Regions from separate parts of the Lacrimispora sphenoides JCM 1415 genome, predicted to be linked through region 1. Evidence: riboswitches for the same ligand, from Rfam matches in the RefSeq annotation. Region 1 holds a riboswitch; each other region holds the start of a gene.

Evidence for each region. A riboswitch is a leader RNA that binds a small molecule or an ion and turns the genes downstream of it on or off. The one in region 1 is predicted to bind thiamine pyrophosphate.
Region 2: another riboswitch for thiamine pyrophosphate. It lies ahead of thiC (phosphomethylpyrimidine synthase ThiC); the one in region 1 lies ahead of BMX69_RS00765 (thiamine-binding protein).
Region 3: another riboswitch for thiamine pyrophosphate. It lies ahead of thiT (energy-coupled thiamine transporter ThiT); the one in region 1 lies ahead of BMX69_RS00765 (thiamine-binding protein).

Annotation. Positions count from the first base shown of each region.
Region 1 is NZ_LT630003.1:183,601-190,170, reverse strand. It holds gene BMX69_RS00775 (ABC transporter substrate-binding protein) at 1-987, opposite strand, end outside; gene BMX69_RS00770 (ABC transporter permease) at 1,010-1,771, opposite strand; gene BMX69_RS00765 (thiamine-binding protein) at 1,740-2,036, opposite strand; TPP riboswitch at 2,100-2,212, opposite strand; gene BMX69_RS00760 (transcriptional repressor) at 2,385-2,876, opposite strand; gene BMX69_RS00755 (FeoB-associated Cys-rich membrane protein) at 2,916-3,053, opposite strand; gene feoB (ferrous iron transport protein B) at 3,112-5,295, opposite strand; gene BMX69_RS00745 (FeoA family protein) at 5,366-5,584, opposite strand; gene BMX69_RS00740 (FeoA family protein) at 5,600-5,815, opposite strand; gene BMX69_RS00735 (M13 family metallopeptidase) at 6,078-6,570, opposite strand, start outside.
Region 2 is NZ_LT630003.1:3,538,470-3,545,039, forward strand. It holds gene trpC (indole-3-glycerol phosphate synthase TrpC) at 1-716, shown strand, start outside; gene BMX69_RS16055 (phosphoribosylanthranilate isomerase) at 713-1,396, shown strand; gene trpB (tryptophan synthase subunit beta) at 1,342-2,526, shown strand; gene trpA (tryptophan synthase subunit alpha) at 2,519-3,292, shown strand; TPP riboswitch at 3,344-3,450, shown strand; gene thiC (phosphomethylpyrimidine synthase ThiC) at 3,552-4,859, shown strand; gene thiW (energy coupling factor transporter S component ThiW) at 4,917-5,471, shown strand; gene thiM (hydroxyethylthiazole kinase) at 5,484-6,371, shown strand; gene thiE (thiamine phosphate synthase) at 6,358-6,570, shown strand, end outside.
Region 3 is NZ_LT630003.1:3,174,301-3,180,870, forward strand. It holds gene BMX69_RS14345 (alpha/beta hydrolase) at 1-308, opposite strand, end outside; gene BMX69_RS14350 (DUF6320 domain-containing protein) at 338-2,194, opposite strand; gene BMX69_RS14355 (GNAT family N-acetyltransferase) at 2,207-2,713, opposite strand; gene BMX69_RS14360 (response regulator transcription factor) at 2,829-3,527, opposite strand; gene BMX69_RS14365 (helix-hairpin-helix domain-containing protein) at 3,549-4,223, opposite strand; gene BMX69_RS14370 (DMT family transporter) at 4,326-4,751, opposite strand; TPP riboswitch at 4,957-5,055, shown strand; gene thiT (energy-coupled thiamine transporter ThiT) at 5,082-5,753, shown strand; gene BMX69_RS14380 (bifunctional 5,10-methylenetetrahydrofolate dehydrogenase/5,10-methenyltetrahydrofolate cyclohydrolase) at 5,815-6,570, opposite strand, start outside.

The DNA.
Region 1 (6,570 bases):
AAACCCGGCATTTTCTGGAATCTCAGGATCGGAAAGGCCATTCTCATTCAGCCAGCCATAAAACCTGTTCCACCGTTCCGGATCTATAGATCCCCACGCTTTCCCATCTGCCTGATATTTATCCGCCAGGTATTTCTGACTTTCCATTACCAGCTTTTCATCAAGCTCCGGCGCCGCCTTAAGTAAGATACGGGCTGCCTCCTCCGGGTCTTTTCCTGCCTCCTCATATCCTTTGCTCACAGCCCTTAAAAAGGCTCTGGCTGTCTCAGGCTCCTGCTTTAAGAAATCATTTCCCGCAATAATGACCGGCGTGTAATAATCAAACACTGGGTTCAAATCTGCAAATGCAAAATAATCCGTATCAAGACCTTCCACTTCCATTTTGACACCAGCCCATGCATAAAAGATCCAGATGGCATCTACTGATTTTGATTTTAATGCGGAAACCTCATCCGTAACAGTACTGGGAATCAGCTGCACTTTTGAAAAGTCTCCTCCACCTTCTTCTACCACGTCTTTTACCATGGCCTTTTCCACCGGAATATCCCAGGTGGCATATTTCTTTCCTTCCATTCCCTTTGGAGATGCCATCCCCTCGCCTTTTCTGGAAATAATACCGGAGGTGTTATGCTGGATGACCGCTGCTACTGCCGTTATGGGAAGGGCATTTTCCCCTGCAAGAGCCGGTGCCATGGAGTCCTGAAAGGACATTCCGAACTGGGCTTTTCCTGAGGCTACCAGAACTGCCGCCCCATCCTCAGGAGGCTGAACGATTTCTACCTCAAGCCCTTCGGCTTTGAAATATCCCTTTTCCTCAGCCACATAAAGTCCGGTATGATTGGTATTGGGAGTCCAGTCCAGGACAAATGTCACTTTTTTTAAATCCGATGAATTCGTATTTGCTGCCTGTTTCCCGGTTCCCCCGCAGGCAGTGAGAATTGCGGCAGCCGCTGCCGCCATTAAGATTACCAAACCTGATTTTTTCATATATTCCTCCAATTGTATCATATCACTGATTATCCCATGGCATGCATTTCTTAGAAAGCACGTCCACCCCTTTCATAAGAAGTAGGCTGATGGCCGATATGAGAAAAATGACCGCAAACATCTTATCAAAGGCAAAGGATTTTTTCACCCGGGTCATGTATACCCCCAGTCCGCCAAAGCCTCCCAGCCATTCGGAGATGACCGCTCCGACCACGGCATAGGAAACCGAGATGCGAAGACTTGCAAAAAACTGTCCCATAGCTCCGGGAAGCTTAATATAACGAAATATTTTTACTCTTCCGGCTCCCATGGATTTTAAAAGATTCACCGCATCCGGATTCACTGATTTAAAACCGGAAAGCATGCCCACGGTAATGGGAAAGAAGGTAGTTAAGACAATGAGGATCACCTTAGGAGCCATTCCGTAGCCAAACCACAATACCAGTAGAGGGGCAATGGCAACCGTGGGAACGGTCTGTGTCAGAACGATCAGCGGATAAAAAGCCCGGTAAAGTCCTTCAAAATGATCCATGATCACAGCGATCACAAAACCGGTTGCCACCCCCAGGAAAAGCCCGGTAAACGCCTCGGCAAGGGTGATTCCCGCATTGACTGCCAGTACCGGGAATTCCTTGGCGAATGCCCTTCCGACACTGACGGGCGAAGGGAGCAGAAAGCGGTCCACAAGACCGAATGAACTGATCCCCTGCCACAATACCAGAAGCCCAATAACCGCAGAGCTGGACCAAAGCTTACTTGTGATGCTTTGTGACTTTCTTTTCAATGGTAAGTACCTCCCCTTCCGGCCGGTAGGTGACTTTGATATAAGCGGCAACAGAGGGAGCACCTGCTCTTATGGCAATGTGCTGGCATTCCTTAACAATGTCCATCAGTTCATCATAATCCCCTTCAATGGCGGTTTCAAAAGGCCCCACATAATAGTTCAGTCCTGTGCTCTTAATATAATCGATCACCTGGTCAACAATACGGATCAGTTCCTCATCATTCTTTGCCTCAGGCAATGTCTGGATCGCTACGCTTGCATTCATGTCTTCTCTCTCCTTTTATCATTAATAGAAATCAAAAACCCGCCCGGATATCCGGGCGGGTGAACAGGCTTAGCCTGAAAGCTTCCTACGCTGGCATTATCCAGATCAGGTTACAGGGTTTAAAGCAATGCTGCCTTATCTCAGCCGGATTTTCTCCAGCACCCCTTTTAATTTTCATTGCAAGTATACAACGGTACGGTCAGAAAGTCAAGTAACCCCAATGCTTTAATGCCAGGGCCCCGATCACCGGATCGTACATTATTCGTGCATAACTTAAATTCTGATCCTCTATTCATAGGTTTCTAAACCTGTTCCTTTAGTTGGTTATCGTCAACTTCATATCAGATATCAGATGCAGTCAGCGTTTTCACAATCACAAGGTCTGACAATGATGGAGGATATTTTCTGACCGTCCAGGTATCCGCAGGCGGCAAGGCCGGCCTGAACCACTGAGTTCCAGTTCTTTGCAGAAAGCTGATAGGTGGTCTCATCGTCTAAAACTACTGTACATGCCTCCTCCATGGGGCAGGTTTCCGAATAAACCACCTTATACATGTTCTTTCGGCTGATGGCTCCGATCTCCTCCAGGATATTGACCATCCGGTAGACGGTCGCAGCGCCGATTGTCTCATCAACGCCTGATGCCTTATAATAAATCTCCTTGCAGCTGGAGCATTCATGCTCCAATATGATATCTAACAGCGTACTGCGCTGCTTTGTGATTCTGCAGCCCTTTTCCTTCAGCTTTTCTATGATCAGCTCTTTCTGCATTCTGGTCCTGTGATAGCTTCTGGAATCAGGCGTTTTTCTTTTTTCATTGATGTTCGTTAATTTCTCCATTTGCGCGCCTCCGCTTAATTCTTCCAGCTGCCGCCGTTCTTAATGGCAATGGCCTCCGCAGTGTTTACAATCTCCGCCGCACTGAATGGATTTTCCGTTCTTTTTGTCATTGACCATGCTTCTTACTGCCAATGACACCAGCCCGGCAACAACGATAAAAACAACCAGTGTTCCCATAAAGTACCTCCTTATAGTTCGAGCCTGCAGATTAGGTGCAGGCTCTCATGGGGCAAGCCTATTTCGCTCCTGCCACTTTGTTTAAATGAATGTTTGATACCTTTTGTTCTTTTGACGGCCTTACCAGCAGGTAAATAAATCCTGCGATCAGGGCAAAGGCAACGATAGTAAAGATTCCAAAAGTTCCTGTGTAAATCAGGGACCCGATCTGGAAAACGCACAGGGATACGACATAAGCCAGAAGTGACTGATATCCGACAGCAAACCAGAACCATCTGATATTGTTCATCTCTCTTTTGATGGCTCCCATAGCAGCAAAGCACGGGGCACAAAGTAGATTGAATATCAGGAAGGAATATGCTGCCAAAGGAGTCATGCTGCTTGCAAGCGTTCCCCAGATTTCAGATCCGTCTTCTGCAACTTCCGCAAAACCGAACAGGATACCGAACGTGCCTACTACGTTTTCTTTTGCAATCAGTCCGGTAATGGCTGCAACCGCAGATTTCCAGTCACCCCAGCCAAGAGGTGCGAAGATCCAGCTAATTGTTCCTCCAACTGCCGCAAGAATGCTGTGATCAAGTTCCAAAGCGTCTAACATCCTGAACTGGCCGTCAACCCAGCCAAAGAAGGAAGTAAACCAAACAAAGATGGTTGCTAAAAGAATGATGGTACCTGCTTTTTTAATAAAGGACCAGCCGCGTTCCCACATACTTCTTAAAATATTTCCAACGGTAGGCATATGGTAAGCCGGAAGTTCCATAACAAAAGGCGCCGGATCTCCTGCAAACATTTTTGTCTTCTTTAAAATAATTCCTGAGCAAACGATGGCTGCTATTCCTACAAAGTAAGCACTTGGAGCCACCCAGGCTGCTCCGCCAAACAATGCACCTGCAATCAAAGCGATGATGGGAAGCTTTGCTCCGCAGGGAATAAAGGTAGTTGTCATGATCGTCATCTTACGGTCACGGTCATTTTCAATGGTACGGGAAGCCATAATTCCAGGCACGCCGCAGCCGCTTCCGATTAACATCGGGATAAAAGACTTGCCGGAAAGACCAAACCGGCGGAAAATACGGTCCATGATGAAAGCAACTCTCGCCATGTAGCCGCAGGCCTCCAAAAACGCCAGGAAGATGAAGAGTACCAGCATCTGAGGCACGAAACCAAGAACAGCGCCGACACCGGCTATAATTCCGTCAAGAATCAGTCCCTGCAGCCAATCTGCACAGCCTACAGCAGTTAAAACGCCTTCTACAACAACAGGCACACCGGGAACTTCAAGGCCAAAGAAACTAAAGCCCTCTCCGAATACGCCGTCATTGGCCCAGTCAGTTGCCCAGGTTCCAACGGTTGTTACAGAAACATAATATACAAGAAACATAACCAGTGCAAAGATAGGCAGAGCCAGGAAGCGGTTTGTTACGATCCTGTCAATCTTATCAGAAATAGTCAGTTTTTCTACTTTATTGCGAGTAAAACACTCATGGATGATGGATGAAATATAAACATAACGCTCATTGGTGATGATGCTCTCGGTGTCGTCATCCATTTCTTTTTCGATCCGGTTGATTTCTTCCGATACATCCGGCACATGCTTCATCTGGGTCTGGATCTTATTATCTTTTTCTAAAAGCTTGATGGCAAAGAAGCGCTTCTGCTCTTCCGGAATTTCATTCCCCAGCTTATCTTCTATAGAATCCAGAACAGATTCCACTTCCGGTGCGAATTTATGGACTGGAGCCGTATTGTTTTTCAGATTAGCCAGGGCTACGGCCTTTTTTGCCGCTTCCTGTATTCCGGTTCCCTTTAATGCGGAAATCTCAACGACATCACAGCCCAGCTTCTGGCTCAGCTTTTGGATATGTATCTTGTCTCCGTTTTTCTCAACAATATCCATCATGTTGACTGCCATGATCACCGGAATACCCAGTTCCATAAGCTGTGTGGACAAGTATAAGTTACGCTCAATATTGGTTCCGTCTACGATATTTAAAATCGCATCCGGCCGGTCAGTGATCAGATAATTTCTCGCTACCACCTCTTCCAGGGTATAGGGAGAAAGTGAATAAATGCCGGGAAGGTCCATGATGATCACATCTTTATGGCCTTTCAGCTTTCCTTCTTTCTTCTCTACTGTTACGCCCGGCCAGTTCCCCACAAACTGATTGGATCCCGTAAGCGCGTTAAACAGTGTTGTCTTTCCGCAGTTTGGATTACCTGCTAATGCAATCTTAATTGACATACTCTACCTCTTTCTGCCTGTCAGCATCTGATTTATCGGATATTAGTCTTAACTAACTTACTTGCAAAAATTACTCTACAAGAATCATTTCCGCATCCGCTTTCCGCAGGGATAATTCATATCCTCTTACCGTCACTTCAACCGGATCCCCAAGGGGAGCAACCTTTCTCACATAAATGTCCACACCTTTTGTGATTCCCATGTCCATGATCCGTCTTTTGATTGGTCCTTCCCCGGTAAGCTTTGTTACCTTAACTGTTTTTCCGCATGGAATTTCCTTTAATGTCATTGTCTTCCTCCCTCTCTATTCCACCAGAATCTTATTGGCCATATCTTTGCCAATGGCCACTCTGGAATCCTTAACATTCACAATCATATTACCGCCCATTTCAGAAACAACCGTCACAACTCCTCCGGACACAAAGCCCAGATTCTCTAAAAAGCGTCTTGTTTCCTCCTTGCCGCCTACCTTGCGGATCACATTCGGTTCGCCTGTTCTCACCATTGTCAGAGGCATCATCCATCATCTTCTTTCTTTTTCATATTGCCCTTGCATTTAGGACAGGGGCCAGTTCTGCATTGCGGGACGTAAAGGTATACCTATGAAATGTTATTTAATAATATTAATGAGAATCATTCCCATTACGCAATAGTTAGTATACACTAACGCAGGGCAGTTGTCAAGATTTTTGTGAAATCTTTTTGTCCATCACAGAAAAGCACAGAAAGAAAAGCTGCGGCAAAATAGCATAACTATTTGCCGCAGCCACTCTTATCTTGTCTTACCAGATTTTCACCCGCTTTTGGGGTGCCACGTACATGGCATCTCCTTCCTTTATTTCCGGATAAGCCTTATAGAAAGCGTCGGTAGCGCTAAGCACTGCATTAACCCTCACCTTGGCCGGAGAATGAACATCCGTGTTTAACCTCCTGATCATGCTTTCCGGTGTATATTTCGCCGCCCATATGGTTGCGAACTGCTCAAAAACCAGCTTCAGACTCTCTGCATCATCTCCAACAATGGAGGTGATGCAGGCCATGGAACCGAGATCCGCGATATTTTCATTTAAAGTCTGTGCTCCGTTTACGTGACGTCCTTTATAACCTTCCTGCCCGTCATAGTAGGCCACCACCTGGTCCGCCAGCTGTTCAAATTTGGCTCTGTCCTCACTGGTCCACCATACATGATAATTTCCATTTTCATCATAAAGAGAACCGGAGGAATCAAAGGCGTGGCTGACTTCATGGGCAATGACCGTTCCGATCCCTCCCAGA
Region 2 (6,570 bases), 1.9 Mb from region 1:
AAAACCTGGCATTTGAAGCCTTGGAAAAAACGAAGGGAAATAATCTTTCCTTTGAACGAAGTCTCTCCTCCCCAGGCATTTCATTTATCTGTGAGATAAAACGCGCCTCTCCTTCCAAGGGCCTCATAGCCCCCGAGTTCCCCTATGTGGAGATCGCAAGGGATTACGAAACTGCAGGGGCGGATGCCATATCCGTTCTCACGGAACCGGAATACTTTCTCGGGAGCAACGACTACCTGACAGAAATCAGCCATGAGGTGCAAATTCCCCTTCTGAGAAAAGATTTTACGGTGGACCCTTATCAGATTTACGAGGCAAAGGCCATAGGCGCTTGTGCGGTTCTCCTCATCTGTGCCCTTCTGGATACAAACGCCCTGAAAGAAAATCTAAGGCTATGCCAAGACCTTGGCTTAAGCGCACTGGTCGAGGCCCACGACGAGGAGGAGATCCACTCCGCCCTTTCAGCGGGAGCCAGGATCATCGGAGTAAATAACCGGAATTTAAAAACCTTTGAGGTGGATTTTAATAATTCCCTCCGCTTAAGGAGGCTGGTCCCCCCTGATGTGCTCTTCGTGGCAGAAAGCGGAATCAAAACAGAAACAGACATCAAATTCCTGTCAGAAGCCGGGGTAAATGCCGTTTTGATCGGGGAAAGCCTGATGCGTTCCCCTGACAAAAAGAAAATCATAAGCGGTTTTAAGAGGGCGGCGCAATGAACTTCAAAGGAAAAAAGATCAAAATATGCGGACTGACCCGAAGGGAGGATATCCTGGCAGTGAATACCTGGAAGCCGGATTATGCAGGCTTTGTATTCGCCCCTGGAAAGCGCCGGATTACAGGGCCGAAGGCACAGGAACTTAGAGAGCTGCTGCTGCCGGAGATACCTGCAGTGGGCGTTTTCGTAAACCACCCCATAGACGATATCCTGTCCCTTACCGGGAATGGAATCATTGACCTGATCCAGCTTCACGGTGATGAGGACCGGGATTATATGATGGAATTAAAAAGCTACCTGGCCCCCGGCTTTCCTGTCATGAAGGCCATACGGGTCCGGCAGTCAGTAGATATGAAGAAGGCTGAAAACCTTCCTGCGGATTTCCTGCTTTTTGATACTTATACCAAAGGACTTTACGGCGGCAGCGGGAAAACCTTTGACTGGTCCATGATACCGGACATAAAAAAGCCCTGGTTCCTGGCAGGAGGCATAGACTCCTCAAACGTCAGGCAGGCCATGAAAACAAAGGCCTTTTGCCTGGATCTAAGCAGTTCCGTGGAAACAGAGGGCAAAAAAGACCCGCAAAAAATAAAAGAGATCATACAAATAGTAAGGAGTGAACAGCCATGTCAAAAGGAAAATTTGGACAGCACGGCGGACAATTTGTCCCCGAAACACTGATGAACGCAGTGAATGAACTGGAAGAAGCTTATGAAAAGTACAGCCATGACCAGGAGTTTTTAGCAGAGCTTTCTGACCTCCACAAAAAATATACCGGAAGGCCCTCTCTGCTCTACTATGCGGCGCGGATGACAGAGGATTTAGGTGGCGCGAAAATATATTTAAAGAGGGAGGATTTAAACCACACCGGCTCCCATAAGATCAACAATGCTCTGGGCCAGGTCCTTCTTGCAAAGAAGATGGGAAAGACCCGGGTCATCGCTGAAACAGGGGCCGGACAGCATGGCGTTGCTACCGCTACCGCCGCCGCTCTTATGGGAATGGAATGTGAAGTTTTCATGGGCAAAGAAGATACGGACCGTCAGGCCTTAAACGTATTCCGCATGGAGCTTTTGGGCACAAAGGTTCACGCTGTCACAAGCGGCACCCAGACCTTAAAGGATGCGGTCAATGAGACCATGAGAGAATGGACCAACCGGGTGGCAGATACCCATTATGTCTTAGGCTCTGTCATGGGCCCTCACCCTTTTCCGACCATTGTCAGGGATTTTCAGAGCATCATCGGAAAAGAGGTCCGCTCTCAGCTTATGGAAGCAGAGGGTAAGCTTCCTGATATGGTGATCGCCTGTGTGGGAGGCGGAAGCAATGCCATGGGAATCTTCCATGAATTTGTAAACGAGACTTCCGTAAAGCTGGTGGGCTGCGAGGCCGCCGGGCACGGCATTGAAACAGGAAAGCACGCGGCCACGATTTCCACCGGCTCTCTTGGAATCTTCCATGGCATGAAGTCCTATTTCTGCCAGGATGAGTACGGCCAGATCGCCCCTGTTTTCTCCATTTCCGCAGGACTTGATTATCCTGGCATCGGGCCGGAGCATGCGGCCCTTCATGACTCAGGAAGAGCCAGCTACGTCTCCATTACGGATCAGGAGGCCTTGGAAGCCTTTGAATACTTATCCCGTCAGGAAGGGATCATTCCGGCAATAGAAAGTGCCCATGCCGTAGCCTATGCCAGAAAGATCGCTCCTTCCATGGGAAACGATGAGGTCATTGTCATTAATCTATCAGGGCGGGGCGACAAGGATGTGGCAGCCATTGCCCGCTACAAGGGGGTTGAAATCTATGAGTAGAATAAGCGAAGTATTTTCCAGAGGAAAGGCATTCATCCCATTTATTACGGCAGGAGATCCCGACCTTGCCACCACCGAAGAGCTGGTTCCTGCCATGGCCGAGGCCGGAGCGGATTTGATCGAGCTTGGAATCCCATTTTCTGACCCAATCGCAGAGGGGATCGTGATCCAGGAAGCCGATATGCGGGCTTTGGCGTCAGGAACTACCACGGATAAGCTTTTCAAATCCGTAAAACGGATACGCCAAAAAACCGATGTTCCTCTGGCTTTTATGACTTATATTAATCCGGTTTTTGTGTATGGAAGCGAACGGTTTTTAAAAAATGCGGCTAAGTGCGGCATTGATGCCCTGATCGTGCCGGATATGCCTTTTGAAGAGAGGGAGGAATTGCTGCCCTACTGCAAGAAATACGGAGTCGAACTGATTTCCCTCATCGCCCCCACTTCCAGGGAGCGTATACGGACCATTGCAGCTGGATCGGAAGGATTTATCTACTGCGTTTCCTCCATGGGCGTGACCGGGGTGAGATCGGAAATCAATACCAACATTGGCGAAATGATTTCCTTTGTAAAGGAGGTAAAAGAGATTCCCTGCGCCATCGGCTTTGGAATCTCCACCAAGGAGCAGGCAAGGGAAATGAGCAAACATGCGGACGGCGTCATTGTGGGCAGCGTCATTGTAAAAATTGCCGCAAAATATGGAAAAGACTGCGTAGGGCCTGTCTGCGACTACGTAAGGGAAATGAAGTCCTCCATTTCCGGCTGAGGGCTGGTAAGGGATGTTTCCCTTGACAAGCCGGAGGGGGAATGCTACACTAGTGCCACAAGAGGGAGCTCGTAGGCGGGCTGAGAGGAAGTAATCAACTTCGACCTTTATAACCTGATTTGGGTAATGCCAACGTAGGGATTCATATGGGATGATTGCATATTTCCGAGCCTATACCTGTTGGTATGGGCTCTTTTTCTTGTTTTTTACCGAAAAGCCCTTACAATCCCTACCTTCGCAAGAAAAAGGAGGAACAAACATGAATTACACCACACAAATGGATGCTGCAAGAAAAGGCATTCTGACAAAGGAACTGATGACAGTAGCTGAACACGAACAATGGGAGCCAGAAAAGCTGCGGGAACTGGTAGCGGAAGGAAAAGTCGCCATTCCGGCAAATAAGAACCACAGCTGCTTAAAACCCAGCGGGATCGGCTCCATGCTGAGAACAAAGATCAATGTGAATCTTGGAACATCAAGAGATTTGAATGATCTGGACATGGAGCTTCAAAAAGTAAAGGACGCAGTTCTCATGGGGGCAGAGTCCATTATGGATTTAAGTTCCTTTGGAGATACCCGGAAATTCCGAAAGAAGCTGACGGGAGAATGTCCGGCTATGATTGGTACGGTTCCTATTTACGATGCTGTGGTTTATTATCACAAACCCCTTCGGGAAATCACCGCCGGGGAATGGATAAAAATCGTGGAAATGCACGCGGAAGACGGGGTGGATTTCATGACCATTCACGTTGGGATCAACAAACTGACCGCCAGAAGATTCAAGGAAGCAAAGCGGCTGACTAACATTGTTTCAAGAGGAGGGTCTATTATCTTTGCCTGGATGGAAATGACCGGAGAGGAGAATCCCTTTTACGAGCATTATGACCGCATACTGGAAATCTGTCAGAAACATGACGTGACCTTAAGCCTTGGAGATGCCTGCCGGCCGGGCTGTATAGAGGATGCATCTGATATTTCCCAGGTGGAGGAACTGGTGACACTTGGAGAGCTGACAAGAAGGGCCTGGGAAAAGAATGTACAGATCATTATAGAAGGCCCCGGCCATATGCCCCTTGATCAGATTGCAGCCAATATGAAAATCCAGCAGACGATCTGCAAAGGAGCACCCTTTTATGTTCTGGGACCTCTTGTCACCGATATTGCACCGGGATATGACCATATTACCGCAGCAATCGGTGGAGCGGTGGCAGCTGCTGCCGGAGCAGCGTTTCTCTGCTACGTGACTCCTGCGGAGCATTTGAGACTGCCAGATGAATCAGATGTGAAGGAAGGAATCATTGCAGCCCGGATTGCTGCTCATGCGGCTGACATTGCAAAAGGCATTAAGGGTGCTAAGGAATGGGATCATAAGATGAGCGATGCCAGGAAACGGCTGGATTGGGAAACCATGTTCCAGCTTGCCATTGACCCGGAAAAGGCCAGACGCTACCGGGCCGCGTCAAAACCGGAAAAAGAAGACACCTGCTCCATGTGCGGCAATTTCTGCGCCATGAAGAATATGAACCGGATTTTAGATGGAGAGATCGTCGATATTTTTGATGAATAATACGCAATCAGCGCCCCAACTTGTTAGGTTAAAATTACATAAACAGGAGGAACTTTCATGAAAGATCAAATATCTTCAACAATTTGCAACAACTCTTCTGCCGATTCAAGAGTACGGGTAAAAAAGCTGGTGATCAGCGGAATGCTGACAGCGCTAACCGTTGCGCTCTCCGGCTTTTCCATCCCGGTTGGAGCTTCCAAATGCTTTCCGATGCAGCATCTGGCAAATGTTCTGGCTGGGGTATTCTTAGGGCCTGTCTATGGTGTTTCCATGGCGTTTTGTACTTCTTTCATACGGAATCTCATGGGAACCGGAAGCTTGCTTGCCTTTCCGGGAAGCATGGCCGGCGCGTTTCTTGGTGCCTATCTGTTTCAAAAGACCAGGAAGCTTTTGCCCGCTTATCTTGGAGAAGTGGTTGGAACCGGGCTGATCGGAGGGCTGCTCTGCTATCCGGCAGCCATCTTCCTTATGGGAAAAGAGGTAGCTGTCTTCTTCTTTGTAGTTCCATTTCTTATGAGCACTCTGGCAGGGACCTTATTGGCTGCAATTTTACTGGCAATGCTGCGCCGCCTTGGTCTTTTTTCCTATTTTGAGCGGCTCATCAATGAATAGGGGGAAACAGATATGAGTCTAAAGATTAACCATTCTCTGACCGGACTTGTCAGGGAAAAACGGCCCGTCATCCACTGTATCACCAATTATGTTACGGCCGGAGACGTGGCAAATACCATATTAGCCTGCGGCGGCTCACCCATTATGGCGGACCACCCGGAAGAGGTTTCAGAAATAACCGCCTTATCCGACTGCCTTCTTTTGAACATTGGGACTCCGGGAGGGACTACAAAAGCGGCAATGGAAAAAGCCGGACGGGAAGCAAACCGGCGTAGCCTCCCTGTCATCTTTGACCCGGTGGGAATCGGTGCTTCCCGATATCGGACCGAAACTGCTCTTTCCCTATTAAGAGAAGTTAAGATTACCGTTATCAGGGGAAATGCATCGGAACTTCGGATTCTGTTAAAAGAACTGACCGGGAAGAACGCAGGAAGCGGAAACGACTCTGTTTCTCCCACCCGGGGAGTTGATGCTTCCTTTTCTGATGAGATCAGGGAGGATACCCTGGAATCTCTTACGGTAGCAACCAGGGCACTAAGTGCTGCAACAGGGTCTGTGACCGTCATGACAGGGGCCATTGATATCGCTTCAAACGGGGAGGAAACCTGGCTTATCAGAAATGGCTGTCCCCAAATGTCCCGTATTACGGGCAGCGGCTGTATGCTGGACGGTATAATTGCCGCCTATATAGCCTCCACAGGGCCCGCGCCATCCCAGCATGCCATTTTCGAGGCGGCCGCTCTTGCCACGGCTGCTGCCGGTCTCTGCGGGGAACGGGCAGCAAAAAAAGCGGAACAAACCTTAAGTGGTACCGGAAGCTTCCGCTGCTGCTTTCTCGATGAGGTAAGCCTTTTGGATGAAGATACCTTGAAAGGAGGAATAAATATTGAAGTTTCATAGAGATATGCTTCTCCTCTATGCAGTAACAGACCAGGCATTTACAGGAGAAAAAACCTTAACAGAGCAGATTGAAGAAGCTCTTTGTGCCGGAGTGACCCTACTCCAGCTCCGAGAAAAGTCTATGGACAAACGTTCTTTCCTGGAAGAAGCCTTACTTGTCCGTGAGCTTACAAAGCATTATGGGATCCCGCTAATCATC
Region 3 (6,570 bases), 2.3 Mb from region 1:
AAGCTTAGCTTGGAATACCGGACCGCAAATCTCCGGTAAATGTTCTTCATAGGCCCGATGTATCCGCCGCCGTGAAGCTGTAAGATCACCCGGTCCGTCACCACTCCCACTGGGCGCAGATACTCCATTTTCAAATGTTCCAGCTCTATGATTTCATATTCATAACCCGCCGGTCGGACCCAGGCAGGCTCCACCGGATTTTTCCTTAGTTCTCCGGTCCGGATGGGCTGTTTTAACGAAGTTTCCATTACATTCTGCATCATATCCCTCACAAGATTTCCTCTTACGCTCACTTTTTTCCGGCTCATCAACAATCCCCTCCTTTTCCGGCATCTTTTTACACATGAAACCGCCTTTTCAGTTCCGTTTTCACACTTCGATCACCAAGCACAATCGTAACGGCAAGAATGATCACTGTCACCGTCACAGTAAACAAGGCAAGAAACGGTCTGGTTAGAAGACCGGTCGCCCATAAAATCAAAGGAATAAAGCTGAACACTGTAACAGCAATCTGATACATAAAATAGCTCTGCCAGTTCATCCGATTCACCAGAATCAAAAAAACAATGGAAAGGTCCGCAAACAAAATGGTGCTTGGAATTCCGTAATTCACGGACCAACCATTATAACCCGTAGAATGATCCAGGGCCACTAAAAGTATTTGCGCAGCCACCGTCTGCAAAAGGATCTTAGATGCCAGATTCGCATGGCGCAAAACAGAATATTCAACGGTAAGAGCTGTATATGCCATAAGCCCGATGGCAATGATGGACCACAGAGAACCGGAATAGGTGGCATAATTGATCATCCCCAAAACAGCCCCTACAAAAAACAGCAATCCATAAAAGACAGTAACCAGCTTCTTAAGACGTTTCCTGTCATAACGGATCTGGGGATACATACCAAGATCATCCCGGTGATCCGGAACGCCGTTGCTCTCAAGACTCACCGGAATACTCATTTCTCTAAGAAAACCGAAAAAACGATCCTGAAGCCTGGTGTCCTGAAATACGGAAGTAAAGGTCACAATGACCTCTTCTCCATAGGAGCAGACCGCACATTTCATAGGCTGCCTCTTGGAAACGCCGATCATGATGGAAAACCGCTCGATTTCCTTTCTGTAATCCTCTTCAATATCAATCGGACCGATATTGGAAAGAGTCATGGTGTAGGCCTTCTCATTTTTCCGGAAAACCAGGTTTAATGCACACCATTTTACTAAAAGGGGCGCGGCCCGCAGATACCACTTCTTTTCATTGGAAACATTATAGGAGATGATTTGCTCCATCTTTTCCTTTGTGATCTTTGAATCCATCTGGCTGCTTACCGCTTCCAGTACCTCGGTAAAGGTATGCTCCTCACTGGTGGATAAAAAGTCAATAAGCGTCACCGCAAAAAAATTAGCGGTTGTCTCCGAGCCGAAAAAGGTCCGCAGGTTAATGGGGATACTGATGCCGATGGATTCCTCACAAGGCTTTCCGTCTAGATATTCCTGATAGATCGTAAAGATCAAAGCCGCCGTCAAAAATCTGGTGATGCTGACCCCGTAACTTTTTGCGGCTGTTTTTAACATCTTTAAATCCACATAGCCGTGAAGAACATTTTCCTCATCAAGAGGAAGGGCTTCTCCTGCCAGGTGGTAAGCTCTTCTTGAGCTATATTTACGTTTTTCGGTCTTTTTATAATGGCGGACGTAACTATCCTCTACATTCATGGAAACATCCGATGATATCTTCTGAGAGGCCCGGTGGCCGGTCCTTGAATTTTTCTTAAGATCCAGATACCGGTAAACAAGGGCCTTTAAAAAGTTCACCGCTCCCAGGCCGTCTGTAACCGCATGGAATACCTCCAGATTGATCCGCCTGTCAAAATATGTGACCCGGAACAAATAAAGCTGATTGCTGTGAGGATCAATGAATTTGCAGGGGTAAGTCGTTTCCCGTTCAATGACCGGCATCCTCTTGTTGTCCTCAAAATAATACCAGAAAAATCCCCTCCGCAGCCTCACCGAAAATCCCTCAAACTGAGGAAGGATCTCTTCCAGTGCACGCTGTAAGGTGCCCGGATCCACCTCTTCCTTTAAAACCGCGGAAATCCGGAATACATTGCTTAAATTTTCACTGGCTATGACCGGAAATATCTTTGCCGTATTGTCAAGCCGTCTCCACCGCTCTCCCTGGGGGCTTCTCTTCATACTGACGGTGCCTCACTTCCCTGTATCCATAAAATCGAGCCGCATGTCATACCAGACGGCTCCTCCGTGCACAGATCCGGACACTCCCATGTTACGGTATCCGAATTTTTCGTAATAGTGAATCAGCCTGTCCTTGCAGGTGAGTATCATTCCTTTCCTGCCACTTTTCCCTGCTTCTTCAATAAAACGTTTCATAAGCGCAGCGGCAACTCCCTGTCCCCGCCATTCTTTTATCACATCAAGTCCAAACACGCTTTGGTAAGCACCATCTGGGTTATGAAAATCTGCTTTTTCAAACATTTCGTCACAGATCGTATTCCCATCTGTAACACAGCCATTAATAAAACCGATGATCATCCCATCGGAAAGCTCCGCCACAAGAAAGCTTTCTGGAAAATGATCGATCCTCTGCAAAATGGCTTCTCTCCCTGCCGCCTCTTCCGGCGGAAAACAGAGGGCCTCCACTTCCACCACCCGGTCCAAATCCTCTTTTCTTACTTTTCTAATGCTGTAATCCATCCTATCGTTTCCCCGTTTCCAAAATTGATTCTTATCTAAGGAATTTTCTCTCCCAAAATTTAAAGAAAAGGCGGATTTCCCCGGTCTCCCGTCAGAAATCCTCCTCTTTCATTTACTAGACGCGGAAATAATATCCTACGCCCCACTTGGTATGCACATATTTAGGATCGCTGGGACTGGGTTCGATCTTTTCCCGGAGACGCCTTACATGAACGTCTACCGTCCGTACATCCCCCGTATCCATAGCTTTATTTCCCCATACATAAGTAAGAAGCTGTTCCCTGCTGTAAACCTTACCCGGATTGCAGGTAAGAAGCTCCAATAGGTCAAACTCCTTTGCCGTTAAATTGATCTCTTTCTCAGCAATAAACACTCTCCTGCTGTCCCGGTCCAGCTTCAAATCGCCTTCTTTTATCACCTGGCTGTCTTCCTGGTTATCCCGCTTGTTCTTCTTGGCATTCCGGCGCAGGATAGCTTTGATCCTTGCCTTTACCTCAAGAATGTTAAAAGGCTTTGTAATATAATCGTCGGCACCGTATTCCAGACCCAGGATCTTATCCATATCATTGCCCTTTGCCGTCAGCATGATAATGGGCATCTCGGAAAATTCCCGGATGGCCTGACACACTTCATATCCGTCATATTTGGGAAGCATGACATCCAACAGGACCACATCATACTCTTTCTGTTTTGCCAGATTAATGGCTTCCTCTCCGTCATAGGCACAGTCCACTTCCATACCGTCCTGTTCCAGACTGAATCTCATTCCTTTTACGATGAGTTTTTCATCATCAACTACTAAAACGCTTGCCATACTACACCTCTATCCTCTATTTCAAACCGTTATATCATCTTTTATTTTTTGAAACGCCGCATCTTTGATGCCGGATATCTTCATGATATCCTCGATCTTTTGAAATCCGCCGTGGCTATCCCGATACTTAAGGATATCAGCTGCCTTGGCTTCTCCGATTCCCCGAAGGGTCATCAGTTCCTCTTTGGTGGCTGTATTTAAATTTACCTTGTTTTTTTGTACGTTAGATGAAGCCTCTGCCTGTAAGGATATCTCTCCCCTGGCCTTTGCCGCTTCCACCTCTTCCTTGCCAGGGACCACGATCTTCATGCCGTCCTTGACCTGCTCCGCCATATTTAAATATTCTGCCGCAGCCTGGTTTGTGACTCCGCCTGCTTTCTCGATTGCCTGAAAAACCCGGCTTCCTTCTTTAAGCTCATAAACACCGGGAGAAACAACTTCTCCGCAGATATGTATATAGAAAGGCAGGGCTGATTCCTCTCCTGCACTTCCTAAGCTGGTCTCTTCTGCCGTTAAAGCCGCCGGGCCATCACCTGCTCCAATTCCGGTAACCGTTTCCCCGGAAGATAAAGCCGATTCCTCTGACAGAGAAATCCCTGGCCTGCGAACCTCCTGGCTTCTGCTCAAGCCGTAACATACACCCGCCCCTAAGACACACAGGGCGATAAGGATGATTTTAACTTTCTTGTAATCCATGATATCCCTCCTCTTACAAAAATCTCCAAAAAAGGATACCATCTTCAGCCTATGTTACTATTCTACCTAAAGAAATAAGTAAATACAAGCACTATTTCCAAATTAATTAAATATCATGATTCCGATAATGGCAACAACCGCGCCGATCAGCTTCTTCCATTCAAATCCTACCTTTTCAACACCGAACAAGCCAAACAACTCGATGGCGTAGGCAACAATGAACTGGGAAATTACAATAATCAGAGCCGCTTTGGCCGGCCCCAGGGTTCCCATACTCCTTACTACGGTATAGGTAATGAATGCACCCAAAACGCCGCCAATCAATAAGTACTTTGGCTGTACGTCAAATAGACCGGTAATGTTCTCCCTTCCGGAAAAATACCACAGAATGAGGCAGGTCAAAAATGCAGTCAGTTGTACCCAGCCTGTAGAAACCCACATGCTGGTCTGCTTTGTCACTCCCGTATTAAAAACTCCCTGTATGCTCATAAGCGCTCCGGATATAAGAGCAATAATAAAGCCTGTCATTAAAACAACCTCCGTATCTCCAATTTGTTAATAATAAATCAAGCGGATCTTATTTCAACTTTACTGCTTTTACTAGGTTGTGCTTAATTTGCATTTTTATACTGAATTTACAATTTGGTTATGGATCAGACATGCAAAAACATGACTTGATAAGGCTTGACAAGCCTGTGTATTTGCGCTATACTCACAGCAAAATTGTATAAATTACACACGCTAGGGGAGCCATTGGCTGAGATTGGTAGAAACCAAACCCTCACTACTTGAACCGGATAATGCCGGCGTAAGGAAGCAATAGTAGTCCCCTCCTGCGCACACAAAGGAGGATTTTTTATGTCATTTTTTCTAACTTACTCTGCAGAAAGTGAAGAGTATTTATTAAAGCCGGCAGGATACTTGCTGGTGATCGTTCTATTTGCTGCAATCTTTTTTGCCCTGCATCTTCTTGGCAGATCGTCTTCTAAATCTCAAAAGCTGCAGACCCGCCAGCTGGTTTACTGCGCAGGCGCAATGGCGCTTGCAACGGTAACTTCCTTTATCAAAGTAGCCTCCCTTCCTTTTGGCGGCTCCGTCACTCTGTTTTCCATGATGTTCATCTGCCTCATCGGTTATGTTTACGGTGTAAAGGCCGGGATCACGACCGGTGTAGCCTACGGAATTTTACAGTTTATCACGAACCCCTATATATTCGCTCCGATCCAGGTTCTTCTTGACTATCCCTTGGCATTCGGTGCTTTGGGGCTTTCCGGTCTGTTCAGTAATAAAAAGCACGGCCTTGTAGCCGGATATATTGTGGGAGTTACAGGTCGGTACTTATTCCATGTTATCTCCGGTTATATATTCTTTGCATCCTATACACCGGAGGGCATACCCCCATTGGTTTATACTCTGGGTTATAATGCCACTTATATCCTGCCAGAGTTGGTGTTAACCGTATTAATCCTGTATTTCCCACCAGTACTGGGAGCTATCGGACAGGTGAAGCGGCAGGCATTAAACGGATAAAAAACAGAGGCACTGCTTTTTCTGCAGCGCCTCTGTTTTATTTTTTCAATAAAAAAGAGTTTTATTTTTTAAGGGCAGCCAACACCAGATGCCTGGCCAGCACAGCCGTTGTCACCGCTCCTACACCTCCTGGTACAGGAGTTGCCATGGAGGCAGTTCCTTCTAAAGAATCAAAATCCACATCTCCGCAGAGCTTTCCGTCTTCGTCCACATTGATTCCCACATCAACCACTATGGCATCCGTACCTACAAAAGATGCATCCACCATCCTTGCACGTCCGGCAGCAGCCACAAGGATCTGAGCATTTTTACAGGTTTCCTTTAAATCTTCCGTACGGGTGTGGCAGATGGTAACCGTAGCGTTCTCTTTCAGCATCAGCATGGATAAGGGGCGGCCAACTACCATACTTCTGCCCACGATGGCTACTCTTTTTCCTGTCAGGGCAATATCATTGGCTTTTAGGACTTCCACCACCGCTTCCGCCGTACAGGGTGCAAATCCGGTATCGTCCCCGGCAAATACCCTGGCGATATTTTCTGGTGATATGCCATCCAAATCTTTTCCCGGGTCAATCATATGCTCAATATCCTTTTCCTTTATCTGCTTTGGCAGGGGACGAAGGAGAAGGATGCCATCGATGTCCGGGTTCTCATTGATCTTTGCGAATTCTTCTTTAAATGCTTCATCAGTGATGTCCTGGGGAAATGCAAAGCTTTCCCCTATAAGGCCGAAGCTTTCCATCTTCTTTAAAGCTCCCCGCTCGTAGGATAAGTCATCCGGCCGTTCTCCTACCCGCACAATGGCAAGCTTTGGCGT